Regions from separate parts of the Streptomyces sp. NPDC088706 genome, predicted to be linked through region 2. Evidence: riboswitches for the same ligand, from Rfam matches in the RefSeq annotation. Region 2 holds a riboswitch; each other region holds the start of a gene.

What was found. Region 2 has a riboswitch for cyclic di-AMP ahead of ACIQAK_RS22510 (M23 family metallopeptidase). Riboswitches for the same ligand answer to the same signal wherever they lie in the genome.
Positions count from the first base shown of each region.
Region 1: linked by a shared signal. The riboswitch ahead of ACIQAK_RS18885 (transglycosylase SLT domain-containing protein) and the one ahead of ACIQAK_RS22510 (M23 family metallopeptidase) in region 2 are both predicted to bind cyclic di-AMP.
Region 3: linked by a shared signal. The riboswitch ahead of ACIQAK_RS20150 (C40 family peptidase) and the one ahead of ACIQAK_RS22510 (M23 family metallopeptidase) in region 2 are both predicted to bind cyclic di-AMP.
Region 4: linked by a shared signal. The riboswitch ahead of ACIQAK_RS29330 (LysM peptidoglycan-binding domain-containing M23 family metallopeptidase) and the one ahead of ACIQAK_RS22510 (M23 family metallopeptidase) in region 2 are both predicted to bind cyclic di-AMP.

Region 1 is NZ_JBIVLW010000007.1:140,509-142,699, forward strand. Features, by position in the region: gene ACIQAK_RS18880 (FAD-dependent oxidoreductase) at 1-100, opposite strand, end outside; cyclic di-AMP (ydaO/yuaA leader) riboswitch at 552-736, shown strand; gene ACIQAK_RS18885 (transglycosylase SLT domain-containing protein) at 742-1,581, shown strand; gene ACIQAK_RS18890 (GMC oxidoreductase) at 1,729-2,191, shown strand, end outside.
Region 2 is NZ_JBIVLW010000010.1:132,463-134,653, forward strand. Features, by position in the region: gene ACIQAK_RS22505 (GntR family transcriptional regulator) at 1-27, opposite strand, end outside; gene ACIQAK_RS22510 (M23 family metallopeptidase) at 251-1,066, opposite strand; cyclic di-AMP (ydaO/yuaA leader) riboswitch at 1,081-1,247, opposite strand; gene ACIQAK_RS22515 (pitrilysin family protein) at 1,471-2,191, opposite strand, start outside.
Region 3 is NZ_JBIVLW010000008.1:105,532-107,722, forward strand. Features, by position in the region: gene ACIQAK_RS20140 (LysR family transcriptional regulator) at 1-48, opposite strand, end outside; gene ACIQAK_RS20145 (LysE family translocator) at 122-763, shown strand; gene ACIQAK_RS20150 (C40 family peptidase) at 818-1,288, opposite strand; cyclic di-AMP (ydaO/yuaA leader) riboswitch at 1,292-1,478, opposite strand; gene ACIQAK_RS20155 (hypothetical protein) at 1,832-2,137, opposite strand; partial or broken gene ACIQAK_RS20160 (ATP-dependent Clp protease proteolytic subunit) at 2,145-2,191, opposite strand, start outside.
Region 4 is NZ_JBIVLW010000019.1:77,597-79,787, forward strand. Features, by position in the region: gene ACIQAK_RS29330 (LysM peptidoglycan-binding domain-containing M23 family metallopeptidase) at 148-1,098, opposite strand; cyclic di-AMP (ydaO/yuaA leader) riboswitch at 1,104-1,262, opposite strand; gene ACIQAK_RS29335 (tyrosine-protein phosphatase) at 1,673-2,191, shown strand, end outside.

The DNA of each region.
Region 1 (2,191 bases), on a different contig from region 2:
CCCCCGGGTCCTGGCAGACCTCGGATTTGAGCAGCGCGTCCGCAGCGTAGATACCGGCAGGGCCGGCTCCGACAATGGCGACGCGGACGGGGCGTGTCATGGCGTGGTGATCCTTAAGGCGGGCGAACGCGGGCAGGTACAGCGTACGTCGAGGTAAGGGTGGGCTTACCAAGTCTCCACCCCACACCGTAAGCCCTGGCCGCGCGAGGCCACCGACCCGGCCTACATGGCCGCCCGATAAGTCCGTTTCGGCTGGTAGGTATGGGTGATTTTAGCCTTTTGGACCTCTATTTCATAAAAGGGCTATTAGGGCTCTTAGGTAATTTTGACCGCCTCTGTTTCAGCCACCCCCGTGCGGCGTGGCGAGCGTCACGTCCGGGGGCGCGGACGAGGATGAGGCGGGTTCGGTTCCCTTCTGGGCCAAGAAAGTTGACTCCGTGACGGAACGGGCGCGGCCGGGAATTCTTTCATTGGATCTTGCGGGGAAAGATGATCCGGAATTCGGGGCTTGTTCTTTCCGATGTTTTTCGCCTACGGTCACGGTCAATCCGGATGGAACGCCTAATCCTGCCGCCGTCCGGGAATCCGAAACCCACTCACGTACGGCAGGAGCGGGGGACCCAGGTAAGCCGCCGATCCGGTTCCGGAACGGCTAGGGGTGAAGTCGCACGACCATGCGGCCAGACATCTCCCGTCTGAACCCGACAGCTCACCTCGTAGGCGCCGGAGAGGAAATCCCCCATGCCCGCACAGGGTAAGCACCGCCGTCCCAAGTCCGTCTCGCTGAGCCGTGGCATCGCCGCCGTGACCACGGGTGGAGCCGTTCTGGCCCTCCCGGCGCTCGGCGCCACCACCGCCTCCGCGGCCCCCGCGCACTCCGTCGCCGCCGAAAAGGCGGTGGCTCCCGTCTCCGTGACCGCCCAGGCGAATTCCGTGACGAAGGCCGCGCCCGCCAAGCATTCCGTGGTGGCCGGTGAGACGCTTTCCAAGATCGCCCGCGAGTATTCCGTCAGCGGCGGCTGGAAGAAGCTGTACGAAGGCAACCGGAAGGCCATCGGGGAGAACCCGAACCTTATTCACCCGGGTATCACCCTGACCATCGGCGCCAAGGCTGCCGCCCCGTCAGACGCCAAGGCCGACAAGGCTTCCAAGGCCGCCGTCCCCGCCGCGGACCGCACCGCGACGGCGGAGCGCGCCGACCGTTCCGAGCGCACCGCAGCCGCCCCCGTGGCCAAGGCCGCCGCCGCTCCCGCCACGTACACGAACGACCTCGACGGCTGGATCAAGGAGTCCCTGGCGATCATGGCCGAGCGGGGCATCCCCGGCACCTACGAGGGCATCCACCGCAACATCATCCGCGAGTCCTCCGGCAACCCGAACGCCATCAACAACTGGGACTCCAACGCGGTGAAGGGCACCCCGTCCAAGGGGCTGCTCCAGGTCATCGACCCGACCTTCCAGGCGTACCACGTGCCCGGCACCTCGACCGACAGCTACGACCCGGTCGCCAACATCACCGCCGCGTGCAACTACGCCGCGGACCGGTACGGCTCGATCGACAACGTCTTCGGCGCCTACTGATTCCTCCGCGCCCACGCCTGAGGGGCCCCGGACCGCATGGTCCGGGGCCCCTCAGGCGTACCGGGAAGTTACCCCTAAGTTTCTAGTGACTTACCACACGATCAACAGTAGAACCTGTTGCACTCCGTCGAGAGTGAGGTACGTCACATGAACGACACCAAACTGCACGAAGGCGCACCCAGAGGCGTCTCCCGTCGAAGTTTCATCGCAGGAACAGGTTCTCTTCTCGGTGCCGCAGCGCTCGCCGGGCCCGCCACACCGGTCTGGGCCACGGCCCGGGGGGCAGCGAGCCCGATCGGCTCCGGCGCCCATGTGCCGGTGCTGATCATCGGCACCGGATACGGCGGCTCCGTCGCCGCCCTCCGGCTCGCCCAGGCCGGCACGGACGTGCACATGGTCGAGATGGGCATGGCCTGGGACACCCCCGGCGCGGACGGCAAGATCTTCGCCAACACCACCAGGCCGGACGACCGCTCCTTCTGGCTCCGCACCAGGACGAAGCAGCCGCTCAGCAACTTCCTCGGCTTCCCGATCGACAGACACGTCAACCGCTACACCGGGATACTGGACGCCGAGGAGTTCGCCGGCATCACCGTCTACCAGGGGCGCG
Region 2 (2,191 bases):
GCATACCGAATGCGCGGGAATGCGCATGTCCGAACCTCCGCCTTAATCCCCGCGAAACGCGGCCGGCCGACGCCTGTTCCGTGACTCTATTGCAATCCGCAGCAATTTCCGATGGCAGGCCGGAATTGATGGATATCTTCTGGCCGGAGGCCGGGGACGGAGATGTCGGTCACGGCGGTTTCCCGGCGCATGGCCGAAGGCCCCGGCGGGAAACCGGGGCCTTCGGGCGGGGAGGCCGCGCGAGGCGGGGTCAGACGTTCAGGCCGTGCGAGCGCAGGTAGGCGACCGGGTCCATGTCCGAGCCGTACTCCGGGGTGGTCCGGGCCTCGAAGTGCAGGTGCGGGCCGGTGGAGTTGCCGGTGGAGCCGGAGAGGCCGATCCGCTGGCCGGAGGTGACGCTCTGACCGACGGAGACGCCGATCGAGGAGAGGTGGCCGTACTGGGTGTATGTGCCGTCCGTCATCCGCAGCACGATGTTGTTGCCGTACGCCCCGCCCCAGCCGGCCTCCACGACCGTGCCGGCGCCGACCGCGACGACGGAGCTGCCGGAGGCGGCCTGGAAGTCCACGCCGGAGTGGCTGCCGGAGGACCAGAGCGCGCCGCCCGACTTGTAGCCGGTGGTGACGGACGAGCCGGCGACCGGGAGGTGGAAGGCGTTCAGACGGGCGCGCTCGGCGGCGCGGGCGGCCCGGGTCTTCTCCTCGCGGACCTCCTCGGCGCGGGCGTCGGCCTCGCGCTGGGCCTCCGCCTTCGCCTTGGCCTTCGCGGCCTTGACCTTGGCCTCGGCGGCCGCCTTGGCCTTCGCCCTCGCCAGGGCCTCGGCCTGCTCGTGCTGCACCTGGGCCTGCGCGTCGATCTGCTCGGCGAGCGTGGCATCGAGGGCGATGGCCTGGGCGAGGCCGCTCTCGGCGGCCTTGGGGGTCTCGGGGTCCGCAGCGGCGGCCGGGGAGGCCAGGGAGCCGAGGACTCCGGTGGTGGCCAGGGCCGCGATGCCGGCGGCCTGGGCGCCGCGGCGCGTCAGGCGGCTCGGGGCACGGTGCTTCCCGGTGGCACGGGTGAACGCCATGGAGGAGCTGGTTCCTTTCCTTCCTTCTCGCCTACCGGGTTAGCTGACGGGTTCGGAGCAGGAAGGTCTCCTACGGATTCCCACGCCGGGTCGCGGCACGGGCTTCCGATTCACCCCAGGGACTGCGTGGGTCCCCGGCTCCCCAGGCTCGCGCCTGACAGGGACTCGGCGATGGCTGCCCGGCGCCGCGGATGCGGCATACGGGTGACGGACAGCCGGGCCGACGCTAGGCGGGCAGACTTCCCACCACCAAGCGGACAAGGGGATTTGTCGCGCATCCCACAGGGCGAAGAGTCACTCTCTCCTGCAAAGGGGATGAAAAGGACCTGGCGAATATAAGGGAGGACCCCGGCGAATCCTTGTCCGCCGGGGTCCTCTTCGTTCTGATGTGTGCCGACGGTGCGTCAGCCGCTGACGACGGTCACCTCTCCGATGCCGAGCGCCTTCACCGGCTCCGCGATCTGGGCCGCGTCGCCCACCAGGACCGTGACCAGTCGGTCCACCGGGAAGGCGTTGACCACGGCCGCGGTCGCCTCCACGGTGCCCGTCTCGGCGAGGCGGGCGTAGAGCTGGGCCTGGTAGTCGTCGGGCAGGTGCTGCTCGACCTGGTCGGCCAGTGTGCTCGCCACCGAGGCGGCCGTCTCGAACTTCAGCGGGGCGACGCCCACCAGGTTCTGCACGGCGCTCTCGCGCTCGGCGTCGGTCAGCCCCTCGGCCGCCAGCGTCCGCAGGACCGTCCAGAGGTCCTCCAGCGCCGCGCCGGTGGACTCGGTGTCCACCGAACCGCTGATGGCGAGCATCGCCGCGCCGCCCGCGTCGGGGCCGCTGGAGCGCAGGACCTGGGCGAAGGCCCGTACGCCGTAGGTGTAGCCCTTCTCCTCGCGCAGCACCCGGTCCAGCCGGGAGGTGAGCGTGCCGCCCAGGCAGTACGTGCCGAGCACCTGCGCGGGCCACACGCGCTCGTGCCGGTCGGCGCCGATGCGGCCGATGAGCAGCTGGGTCTGGACCGCGCCGGGGCGGTCCACGATCACCACACGGCCGGTGTCGTCGGCGGTGATCGGCGGGACCGGGCGGGCCCGGCCGGCGTCGCCCGACCAGTCACCGAGGGTGTCGGCGAGCAGGGCG
Region 3 (2,191 bases), on a different contig from region 2:
GGTCTCGGCGACCGCCACCAGTGCGGCGAGCCGCGTCGGGTCGTACATGAAGCGTTCCTTTAGGCAGACCCAGAAGATTGCAAGTACACGCTGAAGGCTCCGCCGGTCCAGGCTGGACCCCATGGACGCACAACTGATCGCCTTCACCGGGATCGCCGCCGGTATGGTCGCGCTGCCCGGCGCCGACTTCACCGTCGTCGTACGCAACGCCCTGGCCTCCCGCAGCGCCGGTCTGGCCAGCGCGCTCGGGGTCGCCGGAGGACTGCTCGTGCACACCGCGCTCGCCGTGGCGGGGCTCGCCGCGGTACTGGTGACGGTGCCCGTGCTCTTCCGCACCGTCCAACTGCTCGGCGGCGCGTACGTGCTGTACCTCGGGATCAGCGCGCTGTACGCGCTCCGGCGCAGGGTCCCGGAGCCGGGCCGTGCGCCGGACCGGGTACGGCCGGAGGCGCCCGGGGAGTTCGGGCGCGCGCTCCGGCAGGGGTTCCTGACCAACGCGCTCAACCCGAAGGCCCCGGTCCTCTTCCTCAGCCTGCTGCCGCAGTTCGTCCCGGCCGGGCAGCCGCCGCTGCCCAGGACGCTGCTGCTCGCCGCCCTCGTGGTGGCGCTCGCCCTGATCTGGTTCCCGGCCGTCGCCCTGCTCGTGGACCGGCTGGGGCGATGGCTGCGCCGGCCGCGTACCGCGCGGGCGATCGAGGGCGGCAGCGGCGTGGCGCTCACCGGACTCGGGCTGGTGCTGGTGACCGGGCCCCTCCTGCGCTGAGACGCGCCGAGGGGGCCCGTACCGTCCGCGCGGGAGGAGCGTCCGGTCGGCGGGTCAGCGGACCCGTCCGTACCAGACGCTCTTGGACCAGATCTTCGCCTTGCGCACCACGTCCCCGGATTTGGGGGAGTGCCAGATCTTCCCGCCCCCGGCGTAGATGCCCACGTGGTAGACGCTGCGCCCGGAATGGAAGAAGACGAGGTCACCGCGTTTGCGCTGCGACTTGGAGATATGGCGGGTCTTGTTGTACTGCTGCTGTGCGGTGCGGGGAAGCTTCTTCCCGACCTTCTTGAACGAGTAGAGAGTCAGCCCCGAACAGTCGAACCGACTGGGGCCGGCGGCCCCGTACTTGTAGGGAGCCCCCTTCTTCGACGCGGCGACCTTGAGCGCCTTCGTCGAATGGGTGGCGGCCTCGGCATCGTTGACCAGGCCGGGCGCCAGCATGGCGGACGTCACGGCAAAGGTGAGTACCGAGGCCGTGCCGACCCGGGTGAACAGAGACGGGACATGAACCTGCGCAGACATGCGCAACCCTTCGTCAGCCGCCTGTGAAGGATGACCTGTCGGGTTCGGGCTGGCGAAGTTGCCCGGCCGCGTGACGCGGCTTCACCCCGAGGGCTTCCCGGTCTCCCGGTCGGCCCGTTGTGCTCGGGTCCTCCACTCCTGCCGATCCACTCCTGTCGACCAGTCATCCGGGAGGCGGCAGGACTCGGCGTCCACCCGGACCGCCCCGCCGCGGCGGCGGGGGCTTGTCGTCCCAGGGATCTTGACTCACGAAGTGCCGGATTTCCGAGTCGAAACAGTGATTTGTGAGTCTACTCACCACTGATCCGTTCGGGTGGAGAGGGCGGATTCGCGCCCGCCGACGGGCCGGGCGCACGCCCTTGTACCAGCGACGAAAGGACGCATTTCGAGTACGCATCGCGCGCCGAACGCAAGTTGAACCATCGCTCACACGGGTGATCGCCTACGCCGAACGAGCGAGGAAAATCGATGGCGGGACCGGGCGTGTCGTGTGGCGCGGTGACCGGTTCGCTCCCGTATCGCGCTCCCGGCGCGCGGAGCGGGTCAGTTCGGCGTCGGTGGCATGGCGACCCGGCCCGCCCGCCGCTCGCCGTCCAGCACCCGCAGGGCACGCGCCAGCGTCGCCGCGTGGATCTGCCGCTCGCCCCGCTCGTGCATCAGGGCCAGCGCGTCGCGCAGCGCCGCCGCCCGGGAGGCCAGGGCCTGCGCGGCCCGCAGGGCGCTGTAGGTGTCGCTGCCGCGTGCCGGGTTGATGCGGCCCACCTGGTCCAGGACCGCCAGGTAGCAGTCGATGAACTCACCCTCGGCGCGGGTCAGTGCGGGCAGGGGCGGGAACTCCGTCGGTTCCATGGGCTGTTCACCTCGCGTCGTGCGGCGGCTGGGAGAGCTTGCGGTCCACGACGC
Region 4 (2,191 bases), on a different contig from region 2:
ACGGTTCGATGTGACCTACGCGACCGTAATACGGGGTTGACGGGTGGTGAGATAGACCACCCGGTCAGGTTTCGGTAAAGCCGGAATAAGCGGAGGGGCGGTGCGCCGCCGCGCACCGCCCCCCGATCACTTATCGCTGCCCTCGGGTCAGAGGGAGACGTTGTGCGCTCGCAGGTAGGCGATCGGGTCGACGTCCGAGCCGTAGCTCGGGCCGGTGCGGACCTCGAAGTGGAGGTGCGGGCCGGTGGAGTTGCCGGTGGAGCCGGAGAGGCCGATCTGCTGGCCGCCGGTGACGGTCTGGCCCACCGAGACGTTGAGCGAGGACTGGTGGGCGTACTGGGAGTACATGCCGTCCTCGTGCTGGATGACGACCTCGTTGCCGTACGAGCCGCTGTTGCCGGCCGAGACCACGGTGCCCGGTCCGATGGCGAGGACAGGGGTACCGGAGGCGGCCTGGAAGTCCGAGCCGGTGTGGTAGCCACTGGACCAGCTGGCGCCGGAGGCACGGTACTGGGTGGTGACGTTGGGGCTGGCCAGCGGTGCCGACCAGCCGGAGCCGTTGGCCTCGGAGGAGCCGGTCTGCGCGGAGGTGCCGGAGTCGTCGGCCGATGCGGTGTCCGCCTTCGGAGCCTTCTTCGGGGCGGCCTCGGGGGCCGGCTCGGCCTTCTTCGGGGCGGCCTTGGGAGCCGGAGCGGACTCCTTGGCCTCCGAAGGCGCGGCGGAGCCGGACGCCTTGGCGCCGAGGGTGAGCTTCATGCCCGGGAAGATCAGGCTGGGGTTCTCGCCGACGGTCGAGCGGTTGTCCTGGTACAGCTTCTGCCAGCCGCCCTTGACCTGGTGCTCGGATGCGATCTTGGCGAGGTAGTCACCGGAGACGACGGAGTACGTCTTCGGGGCGGCCTTCGCCTTGACGGGCGCGGCCTGCGGCGCGGACTGAGCGGCGGCCGAGGCGGCGGCGGGGGCCGCCTTCTCCGCGGCGTGCGCGCCGGTGGCGCCCATCAGCGGGAGGGCGAGTACGGCTCCGCCGGTGCCCGCGGCGAGGACGCCGCGGTGGATCGGGCCGGACTTGGGACGACGGTGCTTACCCTTTGCGGGCATGGGGTGGTTCCTCTCCGGCGCCTGCGAGGTGAGCTGTCGGGTTCGAGCTGGAGATGCCCGGCCGCCGGATGGCGACTTCACCCCGAGCCGGTCCGGATCGCTCCGGGCCGGCGGCTTACCTGGTTCCCCCGCTCCTGCCACGCGTGAGTGGGTGGATGCGAATTCCGGGCGGCGGCAGGATTAGGCGGTCCGTCCGGATTGACGGTGACCGTAAACGAGTCAGGACGACGGGAACAAGCCCTCGGATGCACCCCGGAATGGTCGATTCAATTTCGCTCCGGATTTCCCGTCACACTCCGTGGATTACGGATCTTGGCTTTCCGTACGGATACCGGGAAAACGCCCGGGCGCCACCGCCACGGTCCGTCACGGATATGATCCCGCTCACCCGGGGAATCCCATCTCCCCCATTAGTGGGGCATGTTCTGCGAAATACACCAATACGGACATGGCACCCGCGCCACATCTGACGCCCGGTCAGCGCACTGATGGTTGCCTGGTGAACCGATGTCGTATCGTCGCAGGGGCGCCCTCGCCGGAGAGCGGCGCCGACGCAGAGATTCCAGGAGCCACCGTGACGCAGCAGGTGCCGCAGGTCCCGCCGACCGAGACCGCACTGACCGGAGTCCGCAACTTCCGCGACGTGGGTGGGCTCCCCACCACGGACGGGCGGCGCACCGCCTTCGGCCGGCTCTACCGCAGCGGCCACCTGGCGCACGCCACCGCCGAGGACGCGCTCTTCCTCGGCGGGCTCGGGCTGCACACCGTCTTCGACTTCCGCAACTCCGCCGACCACCAGCTCGACGGGTACGACGTCGAGCTGGCCGGTGTCCGCAATGTCAGCATTCCGCTCTCCGACCCGGCCGACGGAGCCGAGTTCTGGCGGCTGGTGCGCGACGGGAACATCGAGCAGCTGCGCTCGATCCTGGCGAACGGCAAGGGCACCGAGCGCATGATCCACATGTACCGGTCGACCATCGTGGACCGCACGGCCGAGCACAGCCGGGTGCTGCACGCCCTGGCGGAGGACAGCGTGCCCGCCCTCATGCACTGTGCTGCGGGCAAGGACCGGGCCGGTCTGTCGATCGCGGTC